DNA from 4 places in the Pseudomonas sp. SL4(2022) genome. Region 1 is predicted to be linked to each of the others. Evidence: riboswitches for the same ligand, from Rfam matches in the RefSeq annotation. Region 1 holds a riboswitch; each other region holds the start of a gene.
The links. A riboswitch is a leader RNA that binds a small molecule or an ion and turns the genes downstream of it on or off. The one in region 1 is predicted to bind cobalamin.

Region 1 (7,245 bases):
TGCTGCAAACGCTGCCAGCCGGTTTCATCCGGTGGCAAACCAAAACGCAGGCTCAGCGGCTTTTCAAACAGGCGGGTAAGAATGCCTTGCAGGGCGAGAAACTCATGCAGCAAGGCGGCCTGCGGTGTGCAACAGAACTGAAACAGCGCGCAACCGCCTGTGGGGCTGAGCCCATGCGCAACCAACAGCGCAGACAGGCGTTCAGCATCGGCGAGCAACCGCTCACGTTGTGCCTGCTGGCCGGCCATGTCCTGCAACAACGCCGTGGCCACCACGCGGCTCGGCCCGCTGATTGCCCAAGGCCCTAGCAACTCGGCCAGTTGCGCCAGCAGCTGCGGCGGCGCCAGGACAAAGCCCAGGCGAATACCCGCCAAACCGAAAAACTTGCCAAACGAGCGCAGCACGATCAGCCCGGGCAACTCACTGAACGCCGCCAGGCTGAACGCCGGCGTGCAATCGATAAAGGCCTCGTCCACCACCAGCCAGCCGCCTCGCTCGGCCAAACGCCGATGCCACTCCAGCAAACGCGCAGGTTCAATACAGCGCCCGGTGGGGTTGTTCGGATTGACCAGCAACAGCACATCGATGCGCTCCAGCGCGCGCTCAATCGCGCCTTCACTGATTTCCAGCAGACGATGCCCTTCACGCTGCCAGGCCGCCGCATGCTCGGCATAAGCGGGTGAAACAATGCCCACGGTGACGTGTCGCAGCAGACGCGGCAGCGCCTGAATGGCGGCTTGCGAACCCGCTACCGGCAGCAGGTTGGCGACGCCGTAGTAATCGCGCGCAGCGATTTCCAGGCCGTCCTGCTGCTCGGGCAAGCGCGTCCAGGCAATTGCCGGAATAGCGGGCAAGGGCCAGCCGTAAGGCGCAATGCCGGTGGACAAATCCAGCCACTCCGCCAGGGCAATGCCATAACGCAGCGAGGCCGCGCGCAGGCGACCACCATGTTCAAGCATAAGCAAGCCCCCATAGCATTAGCAGTGCCAGCCACAGCAGCACGCCGCCGTAAACCAGATTGACTGCCCGCTCGATATCCCGTGCGCGGGGCGGTGGACCGTCGCCCAAATCAGGCCGCACATGCAGCTCGCCGTGGTACTCCGCCGCACCACCCAGGCTGACGCCCAGTGCCCCTGCACCCGCTGCCATCACAGGGCCAGCATTGGGACTGTCCCACAGCGGCGCCTGGGTGCGCCAACAACGCAACGCCAACAGGGTTTTACCCAGCAACGCATAGGTCAATGCGACCAGCCGTGCAGGCAGGTAATTGAGTGCATCGTCAATCTTTGCAGCGGCCCAGCCGAAGCGTTCAAAGCGTTCATTGCGATAGCCCCACATGGCGTCCAGGGTATTGCTCAGGCGATACAGCACCACCCCCGGTGCGCCAGCCAGCACAAACCAGAACAGCGCGGCGAACACCGCGTCGCTGCCGTTTTCCAGCACCGATTCGCTGCCAGCGCGGGCCACACCCGTGGCATCCAGCTGCGCAGTATTACGGCTGACCATATAGCCAACCCGCTCGCGGGCCAGGCGCAAATCCCCCAGACGCAGCGCCTGCGCCACTGGCATGGCATGCTCGCCCAGGCTTTTCAGGCCCAGGGCGGCGTACAAGGCAATGATTTCCACCGCCCACCCCAGCCCGCTGATCTCACTCAACAGCCAGGCCAGCAGGGTCAGCGGCAACACCGCCAGGCACCAGGCGCTGACGCCATGGCTGCGCCACCCGCCACCCGCCGGATTGAAGCGCTGCTCGATGCGCTCGGCCATACGACCAAAGGCCACCAGCGGGTGCCAGCCCTTGGGTTCGCCCAAAATCGCATCCAGAACGACCCCGGCGCAGGTACTCAGCACCAGGCTCATGGCGTGCTCCACTGATTCTCGAACAGCAACTCGCTGAGCGGCCGAGGCTCGGCCCAGCCCTGCTGAACCAGCATCGGTGCCTCATAAAATTCCGTCACGGGTCCCAGGCACAGCACCGCCAATGGCTTGCTGCCGGTCGGCATGCCGAGCAGATCCGCCAGGGCCTGGGGCTCGAACAGCGACACCCAGCCCATGCCCAAACCCTCTGCACGGGCCGCCAGCCAGAGGTTCTGAATCGCGCAGGCCAGGGATGCCAGGTCCATCTCCGGCAAGGTGCGGCGGCCAAACACATGAGCCTCACGGCCCTCCATCAGGGCCACCACCAACAGTTCGGCGCAGTCGCGAATACCCTCGACTTTCAGCCGCATAAACTCGTCGCTGCGCTCGCCCAACGCCTCGGCGGTGCGCGTGCGTTCCTCCTCTACCAGGCCGTGGATCGCTTCGCGCAAGGCCGGACGGGTGATGCGAATAAACCGCCAGGGCTGCATCAAGCCCACGCTGGGCGCCTGATGCGCAGCTTCGAGCAAGCGCGCGAGCAACTCGGGAGCCACCTCGCCACCGCTGAAATGGCGCATATCGCGGCGCTCAGCGATGGCGCGGTACACCGCCGCGCGCTCTTCGGCACTGAAGGCCTGCTCACTCATGCCGGCGCACCGGGACAAAACAGCGCGGCAGCGGCAACCGGGTCGGACGGCAGATAGAAGTGAATATAGGAGGCGGTCATCCGCCCCTGACGATAGACCGCCTCACTGGTGCGCTTATAGTTCGGGCACTCGCCACGGGTCAGTGGTTGTAGTTCGCTGCTGAGCGCCGAGTAGTGAAAACTGTGGCCGCGCAGCAGCCCTTCCGGCAGCTCAGCCTGTTGCAAGGCCATGGCGGTCATGCGTGGTTGCAGGGTCGCCTCGCCGTTTAGCAAACCGAGCATCTGCCCGCTGGCGCCCTGTTTGTCGGTCAGTTTGTCGAGTAGATAGAGCATGCCGCCGCACTCGGCGTGGATCGGTTTGCCTGCCTCGTGGTGAGCGCGGATTGCCTCGGCCATGGGCTGGTTGGCTTCAAGCGTGGACAGGTGCAACTCCGGGTAACCGCCGGGCAGATACAGGCTGTCGACATCCGGCAACTGCTCATCTGTAAGCGGCGAAAAGAACTGCAATTCGGCACCCAGTGCGCGCAGCAAATCGAGGTTGGCCTGATAGAGAAAGGCAAAAGCGCTGTCGCGTGCTACGCCAATCCGAACATCCTTGAGCAATTGCGCGGGCCTTGCATGCTCTGGTGCAGCGAAGCTGACTGGCGGCGGCAGACTGGTATCGGCACTGGCAGCCAAAGCATCGGCGGCGGCGTCCAGACGGGCATCCAGGTCGAGCAGTTCGCCCGCCTGAACCAGGCCGAGATGGCGGCTCGGTAAACCGACCTCGGCGCTGCGTGGTAATGCGCCGTACCAGCGGATCGAGGCCGGCAGCGCATCACGCAGGATCTCGCCATGCCGCACACTGCCAACCCGGTTACCGAGCACGCCAGAAAACGGCAGATCCGCTTGGAAGGTCGCCAGGCCATGGGCCATGGCGCCGAAGGTCTGCGCCATGGCCGAACCGTCGATCACCGCCAGCACCGGCACACCAAAGTGCCGGGCCAGGTCGGCCGCCGAAGGCGTGCCATCGAACAGGCCCATCACCCCTTCAATCAGAATCAGGTCGGCCTCACCCGCCGCCTCCCAGAGCAGACGACGGCTCTCGGCCTCGCCAACCATCCACAGGTCGAGCTGATACACCGGCGCACCGCTGGCGCGGGCAAGAATCATCGGGTCGAGAAAGTCCGGGCCGCATTTGAACACCCGCACGCGCTTGCCCTGGCGTGCATGCAAACGCGCCAAGGCAGCGGTCACTGTGGTCTTACCCTGGCCGGAGGCCGGTGCAGCGATCAATAACGCGGGGCAAGAGCGGGCGCGGATCAAAATTCGACTCCCTTTTGCGCCTTAACCCCGGCCTTGAACGCATGCTTGACCAGGCTCATCTCGGTCACGGTATCCGCAGCCTCGATCATCCCCGGCAACGCGCCGCGACCGGTTACCACCACATGCTGCAGCAGCGGCCGCGCTTCAATGTCGGCGAGCACCGCATCGAGTTCCAGATATCCGTATTTCAGGGCGATATTCAGCTCGTCGAGCACCACCAGGCCAATGGCCGGATCATTCAGCAGCTGCGCCGCCACCGTCCAGGCTTCGCGCGCCTTGTCGATATCACGCTGGCGATCCTGGGTCTCCCAGGTAAAGCCTTCGCCCATCACGTGGTAGCTGACTTCATCGGGAAAACGGCGAAAGAAGGCTTCTTCGCCAGTGCTGGCTGCACCCTTGATAAACTGCACCACGCCCACCTTGAGGCCGTGGCCCAGGGCGCGAGCAACCATGCCGAAGGCGCTGCTGCTCTTGCCCTTGCCATTGCCGCTGTGCACCAGCAGCAGGCCGTACTCATCCTGGGCCTGGGCAATCTTTTCATCGATAAGGGCTTTTTTGCGGGCCATGCGCGCCTTGTGCCGGGCGTCCCGTTCAATCGATTCAGTCATCGCACTGCTCCACCGCCACAGGGCGATCTGGCTGGAAAAAGCATGCGGGGATAGGGAAAGCGCGGGCCTGCGCACAGCGCACACCACACGCCAGCCATCGCCCTCCGCGATGCCGTGGACTGCAGCAGGCCGGTCTCCGGGCTTGTGAGCGAGCCGAATGGCTCACGACCGCACCTTCCCATGCATCACGCACAGTGGCTCTTGCGGCGTTTGACTCACTTACCGTTGCGGGGGCAGCGTCGGAATAGCGGGCGTTCACACGCACAGCGCACCGACTTCCCTGTTTCACCCCGCACACGCAATGCGTTGGGGGCACCTGCTACAAGGCGCGAAGGTTAGAGAGTTCATGATTAAGCGTCAAACGAATGCGCCGCCCATTGCGTCACGTGTACACAAACAGCGCAGCTCAGTGCCTCGGCATAAAGCCCGCAGGCTTGTTCGCCAGCCATTCGACAAAGGTTCGCAAACGCTCATCGCTGAGCAAGCTGTCGCGGTTGTTGTAAGTCAACGCCAGCTCCTTTTCGCTGAACAGCCGGTGAATCTGGTTGTGGCAGGCGCGGCAGACCCAAAGCGTGGCGCTGATGCGCTCACTTTTACCGAAGCGTTTCTGCACATAAACCTTGTTGTGCAGCGCCTTGGGGATCAGATGGTGACGCGTCAACGTGGCAGCGCGGGTGCAGAGCTCGCAGGCATCAGGTTGTTCGGGCAGACGAATCGGTTCAGGCATACGGGTTCAGCGTTTACGGCAAAGACTCAGGCCGTCGCCCAACGGCAACAGGGAGAGGTCGAGGCGCGGATCATCGCGCAGCGCCAGGTTGAGCGCCTGAATGGCTCGGGTGTCGGCGCTTTCGGGGTTTTCCTCAAGCACACGCCCGCTCCACAGGGTGTTATCGAACAGGATCAGCCCGCCCTGGCGCACCAGACGCAGGGCATGTTCCAGATAGGTTGGGTAATTGACCTTGTCGGCGTCGATAAACAGCAGGTCAATACTGCCAGCCAGACCTTCAGCCTCCAGTGCTGCGAGGGTTTGTAAGGCCGGAGCCAGGCGCAGCTTGATACGCGAGCTTAGCCCGGCCTCAAGCCAGTAACGCTCGGCCGTGGCGTTGTACTCGCCGGGGATATCACAGCAGATCAACCAGCCATCCTCGGGCATGGCCTGGGCCATGCAGATGGCGCTATAGCCGGTAAAGGTGCCGACCTCAACAATCCGCCGCGCCCCAGTCAGCTGTACCAGCAAGGCCATGAACTGTCCCTGCTCGGGGGCAATCTGCCAGCGAGCAGTACTGAACTGTGCGGTTTCCTCACGCAGGCGCTTGAGCAGCGGTGTTTCACGCAGCGAGACATCCAGCAGGTATTGGTACAGGCCGGTATCGAGATTGAGTGTTTGATTAGTCATGCCTACTCCCTCTGCAAACCAAGGCTGTTAGGGGTTGCGCGCCAGTTCCGGGGAGAACACGCGCTTGGCATTTAGATAAGTGCGCTGCCAATACGAATTGCTCAGGCTATCCAGGCGCACAGTGCCGCCGCTGGAAGGTGCATGAACAAAACGGCCATCGCCGACGTAGATGCCAGCATGGCTGACCTGGCTGCCGCCATTGGTGGCAAAGAACACCAGATCACCGCTTTGCAGGCGGTCGCGGCCGACAGCCGGGACGCGCATGCTGATCAGATCACGGGTCGAGCGCGGCAAGCTGATGCCCGCGGCATCGCGGTAGACATAACCAATCAGACCACTGCAGTCGAAGCCACCATCCGGAGTGTTGCCGCCGTAGCGATATGGCGTACCGACCAAGCCCAGGGCGCGAAACAACACGTCATCAGCATTGCCGTTAAAGTTGCTGTTGGGTGTTTGCATAACGGGTGGCGGGATTGGAGCAGGTGCACGACTGGAGCAGGCGCTGAGCAGCGCGACGACGACCAGCAGGCTGAAACGGGCAATAGCGGTCATGGATAAGGCGATCCTGAGCCGGGATGCGCCCTACTCTGCCGGCTTGCACATCGTAGTGCAAGCTTTAGCTTTACTTGGCAGGTTATTGAAAACTATCGAGATGCATCAGATGAGCAAACCTGAGAAGCGACTGCACATTGGACAGTCGTCCACAGGCTCAGGGGTGACGCACCAGGTTATCGCCGGGTGCCATGGCCAATGCACGCTTGGCCTCGATGAAAGTGCGCTTCCAATAACGGTCTTCCAGGCTGTCGACCCGCACACCGCCGCTGCGGCTGCTGCTGGAGTGGATGAACTGGTTGTCACCCATGTAGATGCCGGCATGACTGACGCGATTTCGCCCACTGGTACTGAAGAACAGCAGATCGCCCGGTTTCAACTCGTCACGTGATACCAGCGGAGCATCAATATTGATCATGTCCCGCGAAGAGCGCGGCAACTGCATGCCCGCTTCTTCTTTGAACAAATAACCAATAAAACCGCTGCAGTCGAAACCGGAACTGACCGAGACACCACCAAAGCGATAACGCGTCCCTACTAGTGACAGACCATGGGACAGGATGCTGTCAGCCAGCTGTGGCAGTTTGTAGGATTTTTCTTCGGTGAAATCGCCGAGAGCGGCTTCTTTGGCTTGTTCATCAAAGCCGGCCAGATCTGTTGAAGAGAAGACTTCGGGCTCACTACTCAATACGGATTGAGGTGCGTGGTTGGCACAAGCGGCCAGAACCATGGAAAGTGCGAGAGGCACGAGGGGTGCGAGGCGTTTGAGCATGGGCACGACCGTGTCGATGAATTTCACAAGTAAACGACTATGCCCTCTATGGCATACATTTGCAAATTCTATGGATCTAAATGTGACTCAGAAGTGCCGGTAAAACATC
Region 2 (7,245 bases), 2.1 Mb from region 1:
GGCTTTCTGGCGATGTTTATGATCACCATTTTGCTGTTTGACTCGTTCAAGCGCGCCACGGTGATCTGGCTGACGGTGCCCTTGGCGATGATCGGCGTGACCCTGGGCTTTTTAATCACCGGCATTCCCTTTGGCTTTATGGCCTTGTTGGGCCTGCTCAGCCTAAGCGGCATGCTGGTGAAGAACGGCATTGTCCTGGTCGATGAAATCCAGCTGCAACTGGCCAGCGGCAAGGATGCCCTGCAAGCGGTTGAAGAAGCCTCCATCAGCCGCGTGCGCCCGGTGTCCATGGCCGCCCTGACCACCATTCTGGGCATGAGCCCGCTGCTCGCCGATGCCTTCTTCCAGAGCATGGCCGTGGTGATCATGTTCGGCCTGGGCTTCGCCACCCTGCTGACCCTGGTGGTGCTGCCGGTGCTGTATTGCCTGTTCTACGGGATCAAGGTGCAGAACACAGCGGCCGCCTGAGACGCTTGGGCGATGACATGGCTAAGGTGGACAAGGCGCAGCCTGTCCACCCAGGCTCAGCGCCGACGCAGTAAAAGCACGAAAAACACCCCGCCAATCGCCGCCGTGGCGATGCCAATGGGCAGGTCCTGCGGGGCCAGCAGGGTGCGCGCGGCGACATCCACCCAGACCAGAAACAGCGCGCCAAGCAGCGCACTGACCGGCAGCAGGCGACGATGCTCAGCGCCCACCAGAAAGCGCGCGACATGCGGCAGGATCAGCCCGACGAAACCGATGGCACCGCTCAGCGACACCAGCACCCCGGTCAGCAGCGAAGCGCAGACAAACACCAGCAAACGCACCCGGCGCGGTTCCAGCCCCAGGCTGACCGCGCTGTGTTCACCGGCCATCAGCGCATTCAGCGCCCGCGCCAGACCGAGCAACAGCAGCAAGGCCAGCATCAAGCACAACGCCGGCAGCCAGAGCAGTTCCCAGCGCGCCAGACCAAGGCCGCCGAGCATCCAGAAGATCACCGAACTGGCGGCATGGTGATCACCGAGAAACAGCAGCAGGTTGCTTGCCGCCATCATCACAAACGACACCGCCACCCCGGCCAGCAGCAGGCGGTCGCTCTCCAACCGGCCACCGCGACTGGCAATCGCCAGCACCAGCAGCATGCTCACCAGCGCGCCGACAAAGGCCGCCAGCGGCAGGCTGAGCAGGCCGATAAATTCCCCCAGGTACAGCACCACAATCACCGCACCGAACGCCGCACCGGAACTGACCCCAAGCAGATGTGGATCGGCCAGCGGGTTGCGCGTCACCGCCTGCAGCGCCGTGCCGACCAGCGCCAGCCCGGCCCCCACCAGCGCACCGAGCACCACCCGTGGCGCACGGATCAGCCAGACGATGCTGTCCTGAGCGCTGCTCACCGCCTGCGCCGGCTGCAGGTCGAACAGGCGCTGACCCAAAATCTCCAGCACACGCGGCAAGGGCACTGGCGCGGCGCCAAAGCCCAATGACGCCGCGCAGGACAGGCCCAGCGCCAAGGCCAGCACCAGCAGCAACAAACGGTAAGCGTGCGGGCTGCGAATCATCGGGCAAAGGCCTGCGGGTGCAGCGCCGCGGCCAGGGTTTCGATGGCGGCGGCGTTTTCCAGGCTCGGTGTCACCGCCAGGTACGGCAGCACCACAAAGCGCTGTTCACGGATCGCCGTCAGCCCCTGCAAGGCCGGATGCTGTAGGAGGAAATCACGCTTCTGCGCCGCGCTGCGCTCGCCGTAATCGACGATCAGAATCACCTCGGGGTCGCTGCTGATTACCGCTTCCCAGCCGACGCGCACCCAGCTCGCGGCCAGCCCGTCCATCACATTGCGCCCCCCCGCCGCCTCGATCAAAGCCTGGGGCATGGCCAAACGGCCGGCGGTAAACGGGCTTTCCTCGCCGCTGTCGTAGAGAAATACCCGTGGCGCCGGACCGCTGTCGGCCAGGCGGGCACGCACCGCCGCCACCCGTTGCTGCATGCCCAGCACCAGCGCCTCGGCGCGCGGCTCTACGGCAAAGATGCGGCCGAGGTTGTGCAGGTCGGTGTAGACATCCTCCAGGCTGGCTACCCGGCGTGGCATGACATGAGCGCAGGACTCGCTCAGCTCGTACACCGGAATGCCGAACCGCGCCAGGCTGGCCGGGGTGACTTCACCGCCGACGCGCATGCCGTAGTTCCAGCCGGCGAAGAAGAAATCCGCCTCGGCGTTGAGCAGGTTTTCCAGTGACGGGTGCCGCGCCGCGAGCTCGGGCAAATCGGCCAGCTGCGCCATCAGCGTGGGGTTGGGGGTTTTCCAGGCGCTGATGCCGCTGTAGCCGACCATCCGCGATTTCAGCCCGAGGGCCAGCAGCATGCCGGTCAGGTTGATGTCCTGACTGACGGCGCGCTGCGGCGGCTGCTCGATGGTCAGCTGACGGTCGCAGCTGGTGACGGTAACCGCCTGGGCGGGCAGGGTCGCGCCCAGCAACGGCAGGCACAAGGCGTAAGGCAGAAAACGCTTCATGGATTGATCCAGGTAATACGCGGGTGCCCCGCGAGGGGATGACGGTCGACCAGCGCCTGCACGCCATACACCTCGGCCAGCAGCGCTTGCGTCAGCACTTCGGTTGGAGTGCCGCTGGCCACCACGCGGCCGTGGTCGAGCACATACAGGCGGTCGCAGAAGGCCGCCGCCAAATTGAGGTCGTGGAAGCTGGCCAGGGTTGCCAGGCCGAGGGTTTTGATCAGCCGCAACAGTTCCAGCTGATAACGCGGATCAAGGTGGTTGGTCGGCTCGTCGAGGATCAGCAGCGTCGGCTGCTGCACCAGGGCGCGGGCCAGTAGCACGCGCTGCTTCTCGCCGCCGGAGAGATGAGCGAAGGCCTGGCACTTGTGCTCAGTCAAACCGACCCGCGCCAGGGCCTGCTCGACCAGAGCGTGATCGGCCTGATCATCACCATCGAACAGGCCCTTGTGCGGCGTGCGGCCCATGGCGGCGACTTCGGCCACGGTGAGGCCGAAGTCCTGGGGAAACTCCTGCAACACCACCGCCACCCGCTGCGCGCACCAGCGCGGCGAGCGGCTCCACAGCGCTTCGCCGTCCAGCTCCACCGAGCCTTGATCGGGCCGCTGAAAGCGGTAGGCGCAGCGCAGCAGGCTGGTCTTGCCGCTGCCATTGGGGCCGAGCAGGCCGACCAGCTGACCGTCGCCCACCGCCAGCTCGATGCCGTCGAGCAAGGCCTGCTCACCGTTGGGCGACCAGGCCAGCTCGCTGATCTGCAAGCGCGCCATCAGAAACGGTAATCGGCAGTGACGAACAACGAACGCGGTGCGCCCAGGTACCACTGCTGGCCATCGCTGCTGCCGCTGGTGGCGTACTGGCGGTCGAACAGGTTGTTCAACTCCAGGCCCAGACGCACATCCGCCTGCACCTGCCAGCCGACAGTGGCATCGACCACGGTGTAGCTCGGCAGCGTCACGCTGTTCGCCGTGTCGGCGTAGCGCGCATCGACATAACGTGCGCCGACCCCGGCATCCACCTGCTCACTCAGCGCCTTGCTCAGCCACAGGTTGGCGGTGCGCCGTGGCACGTTGGTCGGCCGATTACCGCTGCGGTCACCCCCGGCCTCCGTGAAGTCGTCGTACTCGGCACGCACCCACGCGGCGTTGGCCGAGACCTGCCAACCCTGGCCCAGCGCCAGCTCCAGGGTGGCTTCCAGGCCGTCGGAAGACTGCTGGCCGATTTGTTCGGTCGGCGCGGTCGGGGTGGCGCGGCTGAGCAGCTTCTCCTTGACGATGTGGTAAGCGGCCAACGTCCATTCGCCCTGGCCATTCCAGAACGCCTGCTTAAGGCCGATTTCGGTCTGCTTGGCCTCGCTCAGGTCGAACTGCTGCTGCGTCGGATTGAGCGTCAGCAGGTTGCTCACGCCTTCGGTGCTGGTGGCGTACTGGCCGTACAGCGACAGCTCGGGCGTGACCTCGAAGACCAACCCGGCACGCCAGTTGTCGCCCGTCAGGCTGCGGTCGGCGCTGCTGTCGTTCAGCAGGTTGTCGCGCTGGATATGCAGCTGATCGCGGCGCACACCGCTGACCAGCGACAGGCGTTCGGTCAGCTGAGTGCGGTTCTCGGCGAACAGCGAGAACTGCCGCGCCAGGTTGCGTTCGCGCGGCCCATACCCCAGCGGATCGGTGCTCTGGTACTGACCGCCACCGCTGCCGGCGAGCGGCACGCTGTCCGTGAAGCTGCTGGCAAAGTCGTGCTGGCGGGCGAAGTGGATGCGGTTGTAATCCACGCCCACCACGCTGCGGCTCTCCAGGCCGAACAGGGCGTGCTCCAGGGTGAAGGTCTGGCGGTCGCCGACCTGCTCCTGGGTGTGCTTGATCTCGTAGAAATCGCTGCGCTTGACCTGATCACCCGGCTGCCAGCGATAGGACTCGGCATTACGCCAGTAACGCTGGGTCTTGATGTAGTAGAGCTGGTTGCTGGCGCTCAGGGCATCGTTGATGCGCCAGTCACTGACCAGTCGGGTGATCTGGTCGTTGTAGCGAACCTCGGCGTTATCAACGTTGTAATTACGCTCGCGCAGGCGCTCGCGGTACTGGCCGGCGACCAGCGGCGTGCCCAGGTAGCGCTGCGGGTCCTGATCGCCGTGATCATGAGACAGGGTAAAGCTCAGCGCATCGCTGGCATCCCAACGCAAGGCGGCGCTCAGCGCCTGGCTCTGCGACTCACCGTCATCGACCCAACCGTTGCTGGCCAGCTGATTGAGGTTGAGGCGGTAGCTCAGTGCATCGCTCAGCGAGCCGCCGCTGTCCAGCGCAGCCTGGCGGCGGTCGTCGCTGCCGTAGCCGAGGCGCAGCTGGTTGCTGATGGCGCCGCTGAACGGCTTTTTCGGCACCACGTTGATCACCGCGCCGGTCGCGCCTTCACCGTAGAGCACCGAGGCCGGGCCGCGTAGCACGTCAACGCGCGCCACCGACCAGGTGTCGACCGGGAAGGTCACGGTGCCGGCCCCGACATACTGACGGGTGCCGTCATACAGCTGCATGGTCGCACTGTGCCCGGTAAAGCCACGCGCCGACAGCGCGGTGCCGCCATTGCCAGGGCTGCCGATGCTGCTGATGCCAGGGGTGCGGGTGACCGCGTCCTGCACGCTGAGGTTGTTACGCCCGCGCACCTGCGCGCCGCTCAGGCTGCTGGTGCTGGCCGGGGTTTGCAGGGCGCTCAGGCCCAGGCGCGAACCGCTGCTGGTGGGCGTATGCAGATCGCTTTCGCCCTCCGCAGCAGCCTTGGCCTGAACGGTCGTGGCCGGCAAATTGACCGGGGGCTCGCCCGCCACAGCCGTACCGGCCAGGCACAGGGCAAGGGAAACAGAGAGTTGAGACAGGGGATAGCGCGCCATGATGCTTCCATCGCAAAAGGGATAGGCACGGCAATCCCGATGGAAACGCGCAACAGCAAAACACGGGCGCACAGGCACCCACGATCGGCGTCAACGCCCGCCCACCGCGGGTTGCCAAACAGTTGGGAGTTGCCGCTGCATCACGGGCAGCGCACAACATCCCTAAGAATCAGGCCGGTCTCCGGGCTTACGAGGGTCATGAAGCCATCGCCTTCCCATGCAGAAACTGCACAGTGGCATCGTGATGACGTCGCTCGCTTACCGTTGCGGGGGCAGCGTCGGACTGGCCCAAAGGGCGCACCGACTTCCCGTTTAACCTCACGCGCGGCGGCGTGAGACACCTGAAACGGCGCGGATATGACCATTCAGGCCGATCCGCGTCAAGTTTTTAGCTGTTGCCGAATGGCTCTACAGCAGTCTTCTCAGCCCTTATCAATGCGCAGCTCGGGCACGGCGCGGCCGGCCACCAGGCGCTCATCGACCAGGCGGATCAGCTCGGCTTCATCGCGCACGCGGAACCACTCACCGGCCGGATAGAGACTGGCGGTCGGGCCCAGATCGCAGGGGAACTGGCACTGCGTACGGGTGATATGCACCCCGCCCTCGCACTCCAGTTTGCCGGCGGCCTTGAGCCGTTGGCGCAGGTTTTTCCACAGGTCCAGCGCACCGCGCCGGGTGCAGCGCGGGCCGTTGCACAGCAGCAGGCGCTGCGCGTGCGGCGGAATCTGCGACCAGGCGTGATGCCCCGGCACGGCGGCCACCCCCACACAGGGCAGGTGCAGCTCGGGACGCTCGATCAGCGCGCAGGCAGCCTCCACCGGCAGGCCTTCAGCCTGGCCAATGGCGCTGGCGACAAACAGCTGCTCAGGGTTGGCCTGCTGGCACAGTTCGCTGCGCAGCCAATCGAGGTGCGGGCTGCTGCTTTGCGGCTCCAGGTCGATCACCAGCAACGGCCGCTCAGCCTCGGCCACGCGCTGCCAAAGCGACGCATAGCCCGCGCTGGTATCGACGATATCGGCCAGCGCCGCTTCCCCGCGTAGCTCAACCAGACGGCGGCGCAGCAGCTCGGCAAACGAGCCCTCGGCCAGGTCGGGGCCGACAAACAGAATGCGGGCGTAAGGGGAAACGGGCGTGGTCATGGCGGCCTCCAAAGCGGGGCGGCAGTCTAACAGGCGCTGTTTTCCGTTGGGCAACCCAGCCGCCCCGTAGGGTGGTTAGGCGCATAGAACAGGTCGTGAGCCAGCTGCATTGCCCGATGCGCCGAAACCCACCGTGGCAGACTCAGCCGCTATTCGATGGGTGACGCGCTGCGCAGGACTCAGTCGCTGTCCGCCTGACCGTCGATTGGCAGCGCTAACCCATCCTACGACAGCGCCTCGGCCAGCGCTTCAAGGCTGACAAACTCGCGATCCACCGCTGGCAACTCGGGCCGACGCAGCAGCAATACCGGCAAACCCAACTCCCGCGCCACCTGCAGTTTCGGCTCGGTGGACTGGCTGCCGCTGTTCTTGCTGATCAGCACATCGGTGCCTAAACGAGCAAATAACGCACGCTCCTCATCCAGCGCAAACGGCCCGCGCGCGCCGATAATCTCCGCACGCGGCACGCCTTGCTGGGCCGTCAGGCAGCGCACGGTCCAGTGCTGATGCGGGGGAATCTCATGCAGGTGTTCCAGCGGCTCGCGACCGAGGGTAAACAGCGGGTGCTGAAAGCTTTGCAGCGCCGCAACCAGCCCGGCCCAGTCGTCCACTTCGCGCCAATCATCACCCTCGCCGGCCTGCCAGCCGGGGCGGCGCAGCGCCCAGCAGGCAATCCCGCTCAGCTCGGCGGCGCGGGCGGCATTGCCGCTGATCTGCGCGGCATAGGGGTGGGT
Region 3 (7,245 bases), 2.1 Mb from region 1:
TCAGCGCGGTACCGCTGTCGGGCAACCCTGCAACCGGGTAGCCCTGCTGTTGCAGCGCCTTGAGGATATTCAGCGCCGCCGCCGGGGTATCCAGGCCAACACCATTGCCGATGCGCCCATCGCGGGTCGGGTAGTTGGCCAGCACCAGGGCGATGCGCTTGTCGGCGTTGTGTTTGTGCGCCAGGGCGACCCAGTTGCGCGCCAGTTCGGCGACAAAATCCATCCCCGGTAAATGCGGCTGGTAACAAACCACATCGCTCTGGCTGCGCTCACTGCGCCAGGCCAGGCCCTTGAAGCTGATCGGCTGGGTGATCAGGCGGCCGTCCAGCTCGGGCAACACGATATGCATGGCCAAGTCACGCGAACCCAAGCCTTGAGCATTGGCTTGCCACTGCTCATGGTTATCCAGCGCGCAAATGGCTTGCAGCACCGGAATATCACGGCGGAAAGGTCGTGCGCTCGGCGCTTCCGGGTTAGACAGGGCGAAGGCGGTGGTGTTGATAATCAGACGGGCATCGGCTTCGTCCAGCCAGTCCTCGACCTGAGCCAGGCAGGCGGCTTCCTTGAGGCTGGCCACGGCAATCGGCAGCGGATTAAGGCCCTGGGCCTGCAAGCGCTGGCAGAACACATCGATAAACCCGGTATTCGCCGCCTGCACCTGGGTGCGGTAGAACAGCAGCGCCGCCACCGGCGCACCGACCTGCCAATGGGCTTGCCAATCGACCAGGCTCGGGGTGCTCAGCTGCGGGTGATACAGGCCCACGCGCGGCAGCGGCTGCGGTTCGCCCCAGGGGTAGTCACGCTGCAACCAGTGGCTGGCGATGCAGTTGAACAGCTGCTGGGCATTGGCCGCACCGCCCTGGCGCAGGAACTGCCAGAGCCGCTCGGCCTCCGCCAGCGGCACGCTACTCAACGCCATCAGTTCTGGATCAGGGTTGTCGCAACCCGGCACCATGATGACCTGCGCGCCGCGCTCGGCCAGTTCGACCAAGCGCTCGATGCCGTAGCGCCAGTAACTGACGCCGCCGTGCACGGAAATCAGGATGACCTTGGCGTGCTGCAACACCTGCTCGACGTAGAAGTCCACCGAGGCGTGATTGCTCAGCTGCGCCGGACTGGCCAGGCGCAGGCTCGGGTAATCCGCCGGCAACTGCCGCGCCACCTCCGCCAACAGCGACAACTGCGAATCGCCGGTGCACAGAATCACCAGCTCGGCCGGGGTCTGGCCGAGGTCGGCAATGCTGTCGACCGGCAGCTGGCTGCCGGGTTGGGTGCGCAATAGATGCATGATCGCTCTTCTTGTGGGTGGGGTCGGGCCTAGTCGCGGCTAAAGCCCCTCCCACCTATTTAGGCCAGCGCTGCTTGCAGCTCAGCTTCGATGGCGGCCTGATCCAGGGTCTGGCCAATCACCACCAGGCGGGTGATGCGCGGCTCATTGGCCTGCCAGGCGCGGTCGAAGTGTTTATCGAAACGCTGGCCGACGCCTTGCAGCAGCAGGCGCATCGGCTTGCCGGGAATCGCCGCAAAACCCTTGATGCGCAGGATGCCGTGTTTGCTGACCGCCTCCTTCAGCGCTTGCAGCAAACGCGTTTCCTCGGCTTCAGGCAGTTCCACGTGGAACGAGGCGAACTCGTCGTGATCGTGGTCTTCATGGCCTTCCAGGTCATGGTGGGTCTTGCGGCCCTCGATATGCAGCTCGGTCTCGCAGTTCAGCCCCAGCAGCACGTCCAGCGGCAGCTCACCGCCATGGGCTTCGATGATTTTCACTGCGGGCGGCAGCTCTTCCGCCACTTCCGCGCGCACCGCCGCCAGGGCGGCGGCGTCGAGCAGGTCGGCCTTGTTGAGTATCACCAGGTCGGCGCTGGCCAGTTGGTCGGCGAATAGCTCGTGCAGCGGCGATTCGTGGTCCAGATTGGGGTCGAGCTTGCGCTGCGCATCGACCTGATCGGGGAAGGCGGCGAAGGTGCCTGCGGCCACGGCCGGGCTGTCGACCACGGTGATCACCGCATCCACCGTGCAGGCGTTGCGGATTTCCGGCCAGTTAAAGGCCTGTACCAGTGGCTTGGGCAGGGCCAAACCCGACGTTTCAATCAGGATATGGTCGAGCTCGCCGCGACGTGCCACCAGCTCGCGCATCACCGGGAAGAACTCTTCCTGCACGGTGCAGCACAGGCAGCCGTTGGCCAGTTCGAAGATGCGCCCGTTGGCTTCTTCTTCGCTGCAACCGATGGAGCACTGCTTGAGGATTTCGCCGTCGATGCCCAGCTCGCCAAACTCGTTGACGATCACCGCGATACGCCGCCCGTCGGCATGGCCGAGCATATGCCGCAGCAGGGTGGTTTTGCCGGCGCCGAGAAAGCCGGTAACGATGGTGACGGGGAGTTTGGCGAGGGTTTGCATGGCGAGTCCTGCGTGACGTCGAAAGAAAGACGAGCAGGAGGTGGCACAGACATGACAGCCACGGGGCGTCAGCCAACACCACCGGATCACCCCGCCCGGTTGTCGAAAACGTGACGAGGCAGGTCTCCTGGCTCACGGTCTGCGCATTGCGCGACCCTTCACCTTCCCGCCATACGGCAGTGGTGTATCGAAGGGCTTTGGACCGTTTACAGTTGCGGGGGCAGCCAAGGCATCAACCTTGTTCCCTCTTAGCTTCATGGGCATGCCCACGAAGAACCTCGAACGCGACAAGGCTACGCAGGCCATGGCGGCCGGTCAATCGCGGTTGACCGGTGCCGGCCGCCATGTTGAGCTACGCCGCCGCACACACCGAGTCGCCTTGATGATGTCCAGCCCTGCCCATACTCGCCCCGCTGCCGCCGTTCAGGTGGTCGCCGGGTTGGGCTGCCGCAGTGGCTGCAATGTGGAGGACTTACTCAACCTGCTGCTGCACAGCCTGCAGGCGCATGGCCTGACTGTGGATAACCTGGCGGGGCTGGCCAGCATCACGCACAAACAGAGCGAGCCGGGCCTGCTGGCACTGGCTCAGCGCCTCGGTTTGCAGTTGAGCTGCTTTAGTGCCGAAGAACTGCAACCCTATCAGCAGGGTGTGCAAGGCTCGCCGCTGACCCTGGTCGCCACCGGCAGCCCGGCCGTCGCCGAACCCTGCGCCCTGGCCCTGGCTGAACACCTGAGCGGCCAACCGGCGCGTCTGCTCGGCGAAAGAACCCGCAACGCCAGCGCCACCTGCGCGCTGGCGTCGAGTGCACCCAAGGATCTGTCATGACCGTCTACTTTATCGGCGCCGGCCCCGGCGACCCCGAGCTGATCACCGTCAAAGGCCAACGCCTGCTGCGCAGCTGCCCGGTGATTCTCTATGCCGGTTCGCTGGTGCCCGAGGCGGTACTACAGGGCCATAGCGCCGAACAGGTGATCAACACCGCCGAGCTGCATCTGGATGAAATCATCGAGCTGATCCGCCAGGCCGATGACAAAGGCCAGGATGTGGCCCGCGTGCATTCCGGCGACCCGTCGCTGTATGGCGCGATTGGTGAGCAGATCCGCCACCTGCGCCGGCTGGGCATCGCCTTCGAGATCATCCCAGGGGTGACGGCCACGGCCGCCTGTGCTGCCCTGCTGGAAAGCGAACTGACCCTGCCCGAGGTGTCGCAGACGCTGATTCTCACCCGCTACGCGAGCAAGTCGAACATGCCCGAGGGCGAGGCGCTGGGCGACCTGGCGCGCCACGGCGCGACCATGGCCATCCACCTGGGCGTGGTGCACCTGAGCAAGATCGTCACTGAGCTGCTGCCGCATTACGGCGCGGATTGCCCGATTGCCGTGGTGCATCGCGCCAGCTGGCCGGATCAGGATTGGGTCAGCGGCACCCTCGCCACCATCGTGGAACAGGTGCGCGCCAAGGGCTTTCGCCGCACGGCGCTGATCCTCGTCGGCCGCGTGCTGCATGCCGAACAGTTTGCCGACTCAGCGCTTTATAACGCTGAGCATCGGCACCTGTTCAGGTCGGCAGACGATTAACAGGCTGCTAGAGATGAATCTCCGCAGCTTTGATCCCCAGTAAACGCAGTTCCTCGATCAACCCATTGAGATCGGCGAAGGACTCCACCTGCTCCTGGTCATCGACCAGAAAGAAGCTGGTGCCTGCGCCTTTCTTCAACAGCACGATCCATTCCCGGGTATTGGCCGGGTTGGCGATGATATGGGTATCAAAGAGCACGCCTTGAGCCTGCTTGCTCTTTAGATCTTCACGCCGCATCGGCTGGCTCCTGCTTACTCAACCGTTACGCTCTTGGCCAGGTTGCGCGGCTGGTCGACGTCGGTGCCCTTGAGCACGGCGACGTAGTAGGACAGCAGCTGCAGCGGAATGGTGTAGAGGATCGGCGCCAGGGCGTCGTGGATATGCGGCATGTTCACCACATGGGTGCCCTCGCCATTGCTCATGCCGGCCTGCTCGTCAGCAAACACCACCAGCTCGCCGCCGCGGGCGCGCACTTCCTGCAGGTTGGATTTGAGCTTTTCCAGCAGCTCGTTGTTCGGCGCCACGGTGACCACCGGCATGTCGCTGTCCACCAACGCCAGCGGGCCGTGCTTGAGCTCGCCAGCCGGGTAGGCTTCGGCGTGGATATAGGAAATTTCCTTGAGTTTGAGCGCGCCTTCCATCGCCACCGGGTACTGCGCGCCACGGCCGAGGAACAGGCTATGGTGCTTCTCGGCGAACAATTCGGAGACTTTCTCCACCACGCTGTCCATCGCCAAGGCTTCACCCAGGCGAGTTGGCAGACGGCGCAGTTCTTCGACCAGTTCAGCTTCCAGGGCCTTATCCAGGGTGCCACGCACCTGGCCGAGGGACAGGGTCAGCAGCATCAGTGCGACCAGCTGGGTGGTGAAGGCCTTGGTCGAAGCCACGCCAATTTCCGGGCCGGCCTGGGTCAGCAGGGTCAGGTCGGATTCACGCACCAGGGAGCTGATGCCTACGTTGCAAATCGCCAGGCTGGCCAGGTAGCCGCCCTGGCCAGGCGCATGCTCCTTGGCGTTGCGCAGCGCGGCCAGGGTGTCGGCGGTTTCACCGGACTGGGAAATGCTGACAAACAGGGTATCCGGCTGTACCACCACCTTGCGGTAGCGGAACTCGCTGGCCACTTCGATCTGGCAAGGGATGCCAGCCAGGCCTTCCAGCCAGTAACGGGCGACCATACCGGCGTGGTAACTGGTGCCGCAGGCGACGATCTGCACGTTGCGCACCTTGGCGAACAGCTCGGCGGCCTGCGGACCGAAGGCCTGAACCAGTACGTGGTCAGAACCCAGACGGCCTTCCAGGGTGCGTTGCACAACCTTGGGCTGCTCGTGGATCTCCTTGAGCATAAAGTGGCGGTACTCGCCCTTGTCGGCGGCCTCGGCACCTTCGTGGTACTGCACACTTTCGCGTACCACCGGCTGGCCGGATACATCCCAGATCTGCACGCTGTCGCGCTGGATTTCGGCGATATCACCTTCTTCCAGGTACATGAAACGGTCGGTGACCTGACGCAGAGCCAGCTGGTCGGACGCGAGGAAGTTCTCACCCAGGCCCAGACCGATCACCAGCGGGCTGCCGCTGCGAGCGGCGAGCAGGCGGTCCGGCTGCTTCGCGCTGATCACCGCCAGGCCGTAGGCACCGTGCAGTTGCTTGACCGCCTGTTTCAGTGCGTTAGTCAGATCAGCTTGCGTTTTGAGGATGTGATCGAGCAGGTGGACGATCACCTCAGTGTCGGTATCGGAGCTGAACACATAGCCCAGGCCCTTGAGTTCAGTGCGCAGTTCTTCGTGATTTTCAATAATGCCGTTGTGCACCACGGCCAGATCATGGCCGGAGAAGTGCGGGTGGGCATTGCGCTCGCTCGGTGCGCCATGGGTCGCCCAGCGGGTGTGCGCGATACCCAGACGGCCGGCCAGTGGTTCTGCACTCAGCGCGCTTTCCAGCTCGCTGACCTTGCCCACGCGGCGGCGGCGGTCAAGGCTGCCCTGCTCAGTCAGCAGCGCCACACCGGCACTGTCATAGCCGCGGTATTCCAGGCGCTTGAGGCCTTCAACCAGCACGGCGGTGATATTGCGTTCCGCGATTGCACCTACGATGCCACACATATGTCTCTCCTTAACTCAGGCGTCTAGCGCAGCGCAGATCAGCTTGATCCCGCGTGCACTCAATTGTTCACGGGCCTCGGGGCTGAGGCGCTCGTCGGTTATCAGGGTGTGGATGCTGCTCCAGGGCAGCTCCAGATTAGGGATCTTGCGACCGATCTTGTCGCTTTCGACCATCACCACCACTTCACGGGCCACGTCCGCCATCACCCGGCTCAGGCCGAGCAATTCATTGAAGGTAGTGGTGCCACGGTTCAGGTCGATGCCATCGGCGCCAATAAACAGCTGGTCGAAGTCATAAGAACGCAGCACTTGCTCGGCGGTCTGGCCCTGGAACGACTCAGAATGCGGGTCCCAGGTCCCTCCGGTCATCAACAGCACCGGCTCATGCTCCAGTTCGCTGATGGCGCGGGCCACGTTGAGCGAGTTGGTCATCACCACCAGGCCGGGCTTGTGGCCGAGTTGCGGGATCATCGCTGCAGTGGTGGTGCCGCTGTCGATGATGATCCGCGCATGTTCGCGAATGCGCGCCACCCCTGCACGGGCAATGGCCTGCTTGTACTGGGAGATCGGCTGGATATCGCTGATCAGCTCCTGCGGCATGGGCACAGCACCGCCGTAACGACGCAGCAGCAAGCCGCTTTTTTCCAGGGCAGCAAGGTCTTTGCGAATGGTCACTTCCGAGGTGGCGAACGCTTTCGACAACTCGTCAACACTCACCTCGCCTTGCTCGGCGAGCAGGGCAAGAATAGTGTGACGGCGTTGCGGAGTGTTGCGTTTCGACATAATAAGTTTCGATTCGAAAGATATTGGCGCGAATCAAAACCTAATGAAGCTTTTTCGTCAAGCGCGAATCGACATCTGGCAGCTACAGCCAGGCCAATTCAGCGTGTCTGCAGGAGCTGGTTGGGGTCCAGATAGAACATCTTTTTCCAGCCTTGGGTCGACTCGTCTGCCCGCCAAGGCAACGGCAGCAGGCTGACAATCGAGTAATGCAAATGCGCCGGTTTACCCTGAGCGTTCCCCGTATCGCCAACCGTGCCCAGCTGACTGCCCGCCAGTAACGGCTGGCCTGGGTAGGCGTCGATGGTTTGCAGATGGGCGTAATAATGAATGCGCCATTTCGGCCCGAGGGCGACCACCACCTTGCCACCCTGCGCGATCTCA
Region 4 (7,245 bases), 1.5 Mb from region 1:
CAGCGGCTTCACGCACCAGTTCCTCGGCACGGTCTAGGTTCTGTTTCAGGTCCCAGCTGCAGGCGAACTGGGTGGTGGCGACGGTCAGCTTACTCATGACCTCACCCCTTCAACGGCCAGGCCGGCTGCTGCTGGGTGATGCAATGCACCCCGCCGCCGCCATGAGCCAACTGGTTGATCTGCACCGGCACCACTTCGCGGCCCGGGAAGGCCATGCGCAGGGTAGCGGCTGCCTCATCATCGGCGGCAATACCATAGGCCGGCATGATGATCGCGCCATTGCAGATGTAGAAGTTGGTGTAGGAAGCGCAGAACACTTCCGCCTCGGTGTCCACGGCGTCGGTGGCCTCATAGAGGTCGATCAGCTCGAACTGACGGCCACGGGCATCGGTAGCCAGCTCCAGGGCGCGACGGTTCTCACGTACTACCTCGGCATAGACCGAACCCTTGTCATGGGTGGCGTCGACCAGCAGCGCACCCGGCTTGGCGAAGGCGCACACACCATCCACATGGCCGTCGGTCATGTCGCCCGTAACGTATTGCGGATCGCCCGGCAGCCAGATGGTCTTCTTCACGCCCAGCAGGCGGGTGAAGACCTCTTCCATCTCGGCCTTGCTCATGCCCGGATTGCGGTTGGGGTTGAGCAGCACCGATTCGGTGGTAATCAGGGTACCCTCACCGTCCACATGGATCGCCCCGCCCTCGTTGGACAGCGGTGTGCCGAAGCACTCCAGACCCAGGCCGTTGAGGATGCGCCGGGCCAGGCTCTCGTCCAGATCATGGGCGGATTTTCCACCCCAGGCATTGAAGCGCCAGCTCACACCGGCCAGCCCCAACTGCGGATGGCAGACAAAGCTGGGGCCGGAGTCACGGCACCAGCTGTCATTGATGGCCAGTTCGACCAGCTCGATATTGGCACCACACAGCTCGCGGGCACGGGCCACAGCGGACGGGTCGACCACCATTTTCACCGGTTCGAAGCGCGCAATGGCGTTGGCCACGCGGGCAAAATCAACCTGCACCTCGGCCAGCGTCACGCCCCAGCCCGACTCCCAGAGCGCTTTATTGTGCGGGAAGGCCATCCAAGTGGCGGCATGCGGAACCCATTCGGCGGGCATAAACCAGGAGTTTGCTGCGACTGCGTTATGCTGCATACAAGTGCCTTCAGTTAAGTCATTGTTATCACTTAAAACCGCGAATGCGGAGATGACTTCCATGCTAGGCCTGTAAAAATGCGGCAACAAACGATAGATTTTGCACACTTCTGATTAGCAGGACTTATCAATCATGCTCAAGCACTGGCCACCATTGAATGCCCTGCGCGGCTTCGAAGCCGCCGCACGTCTGGGCAGCTTCCACAAGGCTGCCGAGGAGCTGCACCTGACCCAGTCCGCTATCAGCCAGCAGATCCGCAGCTTGGAAAGCTTTCTCGAACAGCCGCTGTTCTTCCGCAGTGGCCGCAGCGTCAGCCTGACGGATGCCGGGCACGACTTGCTCAGCACCACGCAATCGCTGCTGCAGCAACTGGCCGTGGGCATCCGTCGCCTGGAGCAATACCGCAAGCCCAATCAACTGGTGGTCAACACCACACCTGCATTCGCTCGCCATTGGCTGGTGCCGCGCCTGGGCGAATTCCATCGCCTGCACCCGGAAATCGACCTGTGGCTGTTCACCAGCGATGACGTACCGGACATGGCCGCACAAACCATCGACATCGCGGTGCGCGACGACCTCAGCGCTCAAGCCGAATGCAGCTTTCGCGTACTGCTGGAAGATCGGCTCTACCCGGCCTGCCACCCGGCTTTATGGGCAACGGCGCACAGCGAACGCACCACCTTGCATGGCGAACGGGAAATGGACTGGAGCCATTGGGCGGTTCAAGGTGGCATGGACGTGGGCCAGCAGAGTCACGGGCTGAACTTCTCCGACCCCGGCCTGCTGCTGGATGCCGCCAGCCAGGGCCTGGGCATCGCCCTGGTCAGCCAGTTGCTGGCTGACCAGGTACGGCGTAACGGCCTGCTGCAACCGTTGGTGGAACAGACGGTGCGCGGCCCCAACTGGGCCTGGCTGGTGCACCGCGACAGCGAAAGCGACCCACTGACTCGCAGTTTCTGCATCTGGCTGCAGCAGGCTCTGAGCCACAGCGCAGATTAGCGGAACGGCGGCTCATCAAAGCTGCGCAGCTTGCGTGAGTGCAGCGAGTTGAGCTGGCTGCGCATCAGTTCCAGCGCGGTGATGCCGATGTGCAGGTGCTGGGTCACCGCGCGCTCGTAGAAGGCACCGGCCGCACCGGGCAGCTTGATCTCGCTGTGCAGCGGTTTGTCCGACACGCACAGCAGCGTGCCGTAGGGCACCCGCAGGCGATAACCTTGCGCGGCGATGGTGCCGCTTTCCATGTCCACCGCCACGGCACGGGAGAGGTTGATCAACGGCCGCTCCTGGGCCCAGCGCAGCTCCCAGTTGCGGTCGTCATAGGTCAGCACGGTGCCGGTACGCAGGCGCTTCTTCAGCTCATCGCCCTCTTCACCGGTCACCAGCTTGGCCGCTTCCTGCAACGCCTGCTGCACCTCGGCCAGCGCGGGTAGCGGGATATGCGGCGGCAATACGCGATCAAGGATGCCGTCGCGGCGCATGTAGGCGTGAGCCAGCACGTAGTCACCGATGGTCTGCGACTGACGCAGGCCACCACAGTGGCCAATCATCAGCCAGCAATGCGGGCGCAGCACGGCCAAATGGTCGGTGATGTTCTTCGCGTTGGACGGGCCGACGCCAATGTTGACCAGGGTGATACCGTGGCCATCGTCTGTTTGCAGGTGATAGGCCGGCATCTGATAACGGTGCCAGATGACGTTCTCGATGATGGCCTGCATCTCGCCTTCGGCCATGCCGCGCTCGATCACCACATTGCCCGGCAGCACCATGCGCGTGAAGCGCGATTCGCCCACCAGCATATCCAGACCATGGCGAATGAACTGGTCAACGTAACGGTGGTAGTTGGTCAGCAAAATCCACGGCTGCACATGCCGCCAGTCGCTGCCGGTGTAATGCACCAGACGGCGCAGGGAGAAATCCACCCGCGCCGCATCGAACAGCGCCAGCGGCAGCGGGTCGGTGTTTTCCCAGTCATACAGGCCGTCGGCGGTGCCATCGGTGGCGGCGGACAGGTCGGTGCTGGGGAATACGCGCGCCAGCTCGGCGGCGGTGACCCCGGAGCCGGCCAGCTCATCGCCCTGCTCGACCACGTACGGATACGGAATGTTCTGCTGGCTGATGCCGACTTCCACGCGCACGGTGAAGTCGCTCATCAAGGGGCGCAGCTGCTCCAGCAGGTATTTGCGGAACGCCGCGGGATGGGTCACGGTGACGCTGTAGGTGCCCGGCACTTGCACCTTGGCATAGGCGCGCACGGTCGTCGGCACTTCGCCCTGACACAGGTAGGTCAGACGTAATTCGGGGTAGCGGAACTGACACTGCTGCGCAGAGTCGGGTTTGCTGCGCTCTTTCAGGTAACGCTTGAGCGCCTGACTGAGCGCGCGGGTGGCCTGCTGGTGCAGCGCGGCGAGGCGGTCCACCGCCTCTTCGGCGGTGGTGGCGACAACGAAGTCATCGGAACAAAGGCTCACAAGGCATCTTCCTGGCTGATCGGACAGGCTCTATCTTGCCCTGATCCGCCGCGCTTGGGATAGCGCAAGATCACCCGTGGACACCCACCCGGCGGCAGCCGCCGGGTCTGGCGTCAGCCTCAGGCAGCCTGATGCAGACGCACGTTGAACAGCGGCCCACGGCTATAAGCGGACAGCGCCTTGGCGGCAGCCAGCACACCCAGATCGACCAGTGGCTCGATCAGAATGACGCTCATATAGGCCAGGCCGAAACTGCCCACGGCGGCCAGGTTCTCGCCGGAGAAACCATTCCCGTAGAACGCCCAGAAGCCGACCCAGGCGACAATGCCACCCTGATAGGCCGTCGACAGCGCCAGTGCCTGCTTGTAGGAAAGGTCCACATAGGCGGTACCCGGCGCGATGATGCGCTTGGCCAGCAGGCTGATCGCCCACAGCGGCACCAGCAGCGTCGTAACGTTCATGCCGTACTGCGGCAAGTCAAATTGAGCGAACAGCAGCCCTTGCAGCAACAGGCCGAACGCCAGCCCCATCGCCGCGGCACCTGCGCCGAACAGCAGCAGCAGGGTCGAACCGAGGATCAGATGCACCTCGGAAACCCCGACCGCGTGGTGCGGAAATACTTCGAAGAAACAGAACACCAGGGCAGTGGTCAGCACGCTGCGTAATGCCAGGGCGGCAGCGCCGCCATTGTTGCGCACGCTGTCGAGCGCAAGCTTGGCACAGAGGCCAAAGGCACCTGCAGCGGTGGCATAACTAAGAAAGATTTTGGCGCCAGTAACGACTTCTGGTTCGATGTGCATTGAGATTCCTGTACCGCGCCCACCGCGCGATGATCCGGATTGAGGGAATGGGCATAAACGCCCGGCTTCGATGGCAGGTCTCCTGGCTCACGGCTTGATACTCCACCCGCCTTCCCAACCTTGCGGTCAGTGGCATCCGGGCGTCGCTCGCCGTTTACAGTTGCGGGGGCAGCCAGGGCATTGGCGACGTGCGCTTCACCCTGTTCCCTTTTCATCCAGTCGCATCACACGAGCTGGAACCATCGGCGGCCACCTTACCCGGCGGCCGTGAGAAATGACAGAGCCCGGCGCAGAGGCCGGGCTCAAGGTGAAACGTTCAAGAAGTCAGTCCGCGCATACCGGCAAAGCAAACGCCTCAGAGCCGGCTTACGATCTAGTGGGCCAGAGTCCTGCAAGGCGTTACGTTAGCAACAGCCAACAGCGGCTCAAAACAGACAAGAAACGCAGCGCAGCAAAGTAACAGCCAACGGCTGGCCCTTAGGGTGAGCGCAGCGAATCAAGCGGACGGAGCTCGCACACGGGTGTACTTTTGTACACGAGCATTACGCGTTTCACTCGCCCTTCGGCGCGCGTTAGCCGCACGCGGCCGCCGAGTCTGTTTTTAACGCTGAGGACCTGCACGCAGCAGATCGCAAGTCGGTGCTCAGATCAGGTGCGGTGTACTGCGCGCCACCAGCGCCTCGACATTCACCCCACGCGGCAGAGTGCCGTAGACCCGCCCACCCTGACCGCCCAGGCGGCTGGCGATAAAGGCATCGCTCACCACGGCATTGCCGGCTTCCAGCAGCAGTTTGGCTTGCAGGGCCAGGGCCACGTCTTCGGTCAGTTGCCGGGCGCGGTATTGGATGTCGGCAGTGTCGCGGAAGTCCACCTGGAGTTTTTCGATATGGGCGTTGAGGCGGGCATCACCATGGCCATTGCCCAACTCGGCAAACAGCGCGTCGAGTACGCCCGGTTCCTTAGACAGCGCGCGCAGCACGTCCAGGCACTGCACGTTACCCGAACCTTCCCAGGTGGAGTTGACCGGTGCTTCGCGGTACAGGCGCGGCAGGATGGTGTCCTCGACATACCCGGCGCCGCCCATGCATTCGGCAGCCTCGTTGATCATGGCGGGCGCACGCTTGCAGATCCAGTACTTGCCCACGGCGGTGACCAGGCGGGCGAACTTGTCTTCCTGCTCGTCATGCGGGTTATCCAGCGCCTTGCCCATGCGCAGGGTCAGCGCCAGCGCGGCTTCGCTTTCCAGGGCCAGGTCGGCGAGGACGTTTTGCATCAGCGGCTGCTCGCTCAGCACGCGGCCACCGACTTGGCGGTGCGCACAATGGTGCGCGGCCTGGGTCAGGGCCTGACGCATCAGGGCGCTGGAGCCGATCATGCAGTCGAAACGGGTCAGCGCGACCATTTCGATAATGGTCGGCACACCCCGGCCTTCTTCGCCGACCATCCAGGCCAGGGCACCGCGGAATTCCACCTCACTGGAGGCGTTGGACCAGTTACCCAGCTTATTTTTCAAGCGCTGGATATAGAACTCGTTGCGCGAGCCATCCGGGCGATGGCGCGGCAGCAGAAAGCAGGTCAGACCCTTGGCGGTATACGCCAAAGTCAGGAAGGCATCGCACATCGGCGCCGAGCAGAACCACTTGTGGCCGACCAGTTCATAAGCTTGACCGGGACCACCCAAACCCACCGGGTAGGCACGGGTGGTGTTGGCGCGCACATCGGTGCCGCCCTGCTTCTCGGTCATGGCCATGCCGATGGTCGCACCGGTTTTCTGCTCGATCGGCAGGTTGCGCGGGTCGTATTGCGTGGCGAGGATTTTCGGCAACCACTTCTCGGCCACATCGGCCTGCAGCTTGAGCGCCGGCACGCTGGCGAAGGTCATGGTCAGCGGACAGCCGCTGCCAGCTTCGGCCTGGCTGTGCAGATAGCTCATGGCAGCGCGCGCCACCTGGGCACCAGCGCGCGGATCGGTCCAGGGCATGGACGGCAGGCCGTGTTCAATGGCGGCGCTCATCAGCTGGTGATAGGCCGGGTGAAACTCCACCAGGTCCGCACGGTGACCATAGCGGTCGTGACTCTTGAACACCGGCTTGTTCTCGTTGGCGAGAAAACCAGCGGCCATCAGCTCACCACCGGCCAGCGCGCCATACACATCCAGGCGCTGCTCGGCCCAACCGCCGCCGAAGCGCTTGCTCCACTCCTGCAGCGGCAGGTCAACGCGGTACAGGTTGGCACCATCCAACGGTGGCACCTGGTTGAACACTTCATGGGTTTCGGCGTGTTGACTGGCGTTCATGGCTGAGGCTCCTCTTCGGGCAATGGGGCGCCCACGGCGCGTAGACAAAAGGTGATCAGGGCCTGGCTGACTTCGGCCAGACTGGGGGCGGGATAACCGGCTTCGCGGGCCGCACGGGCGGGCGGCGATAACGGACCGACCAGGGCTTCGGCAATGGCGCCGACCAGGCAGGCAGCGGCCAGGTTGATTGGCTGCACACGGAACACGCCTTGACCGACGCCCTCCTGCAGCAATTCGACGAACAGATCGGCATAGGCTTCGCGGTAGAACAAGCGTTGTTCATCCACCTGCGGATCCACCGGCTCGGCAATCAAAGCGAAGGCCAACTGGCGACTGCCCCAAGCCCGCGCAGCAAACCGCTCCAGCCCATCGGCCAGGCGCTGCACCGGGCTGCCCGGCCCGCGCACGGTGGCCGCCAGGGCATCGACCTCACGTTGACTGGCCACGGCAAAAACTTCCGCCGCCAGCTCGCCCTTGTTCTGCACATGGCGGTACAGGCTACCGGTGGCAATGCCGACATCGTCAG

Region 2: linked by a shared signal. The riboswitch ahead of OU997_RS08490 (TonB-dependent receptor) and the one ahead of cobO (cob(I)yrinic acid a,c-diamide adenosyltransferase) in region 1 are both predicted to bind cobalamin.
Region 3: linked by a shared signal. The riboswitch ahead of cobW (cobalamin biosynthesis protein CobW) and the one ahead of cobO (cob(I)yrinic acid a,c-diamide adenosyltransferase) in region 1 are both predicted to bind cobalamin.
Region 4: linked by a shared signal. The riboswitch ahead of OU997_RS12195 (energy-coupling factor ABC transporter permease) and the one ahead of cobO (cob(I)yrinic acid a,c-diamide adenosyltransferase) in region 1 are both predicted to bind cobalamin.

Annotation. Positions count from the first base shown of each region.
Region 1 covers NZ_CP113060.1:4,077,311-4,084,555, forward strand. The annotation lists gene cobD (threonine-phosphate decarboxylase CobD) at 1-959, opposite strand, end outside; gene cbiB (adenosylcobinamide-phosphate synthase CbiB) at 952-1,860, opposite strand; gene bluB (5,6-dimethylbenzimidazole synthase) at 1,857-2,504, opposite strand; gene OU997_RS19280 (cobyrinate a,c-diamide synthase) at 2,501-3,808, opposite strand; gene cobO (cob(I)yrinic acid a,c-diamide adenosyltransferase) at 3,805-4,416, opposite strand; cobalamin riboswitch at 4,526-4,751, opposite strand; gene OU997_RS19290 (hypothetical protein) at 4,823-5,143, opposite strand; gene OU997_RS19295 (O-methyltransferase) at 5,150-5,812, opposite strand; gene OU997_RS19300 (C40 family peptidase) at 5,840-6,364, opposite strand; gene OU997_RS19305 (C40 family peptidase) at 6,522-7,136, opposite strand; gene OU997_RS19310 (NAD-dependent deacylase) at 7,213-7,245, opposite strand, start outside.
Region 2 covers NZ_CP113060.1:1,760,961-1,768,205, reverse strand. The annotation lists gene OU997_RS08510 (efflux RND transporter permease subunit) at 1-468, shown strand, start outside; gene OU997_RS08505 (FecCD family ABC transporter permease) at 525-1,544, opposite strand; gene OU997_RS08500 (ABC transporter substrate-binding protein) at 1,541-2,494, opposite strand; gene OU997_RS08495 (ABC transporter ATP-binding protein) at 2,491-3,261, opposite strand; gene OU997_RS08490 (TonB-dependent receptor) at 3,261-5,372, opposite strand; cobalamin riboswitch at 5,527-5,732, opposite strand; gene OU997_RS08485 ((2Fe-2S) ferredoxin domain-containing protein) at 5,795-6,511, opposite strand; gene OU997_RS08480 (cobalt-precorrin-6A reductase) at 6,736-7,245, opposite strand, start outside.
Region 3 covers NZ_CP113060.1:1,740,343-1,747,587, reverse strand. The annotation lists gene cobN (cobaltochelatase subunit CobN) at 1-1,288, opposite strand, end outside; gene cobW (cobalamin biosynthesis protein CobW) at 1,348-2,400, opposite strand; cobalamin riboswitch at 2,500-2,696, opposite strand; gene OU997_RS08410 (cobalamin biosynthesis protein) at 2,663-3,226, shown strand; gene cobM (precorrin-4 C(11)-methyltransferase) at 3,223-3,978, shown strand; gene OU997_RS08400 (hypothetical protein) at 3,986-4,216, opposite strand; gene glmS (glutamine--fructose-6-phosphate transaminase (isomerizing)) at 4,231-6,081, opposite strand; gene OU997_RS08390 (DeoR/GlpR family DNA-binding transcription regulator) at 6,097-6,867, opposite strand; gene OU997_RS08385 (M23 family metallopeptidase) at 6,963-7,245, opposite strand, start outside.
Region 4 covers NZ_CP113060.1:2,585,481-2,592,725, reverse strand. The annotation lists gene aguB (N-carbamoylputrescine amidase) at 1-97, opposite strand, end outside; gene OU997_RS12210 (agmatine deiminase family protein) at 102-1,154, opposite strand; gene OU997_RS12205 (LysR substrate-binding domain-containing protein) at 1,288-2,154, shown strand; gene amn (AMP nucleosidase) at 2,151-3,623, opposite strand; gene OU997_RS12195 (energy-coupling factor ABC transporter permease) at 3,743-4,423, opposite strand; cobalamin riboswitch at 4,478-4,682, opposite strand; gene OU997_RS12190 (acyl-CoA dehydrogenase family protein) at 5,067-6,719, opposite strand; gene OU997_RS12185 (TetR/AcrR family transcriptional regulator) at 6,716-7,245, opposite strand, start outside.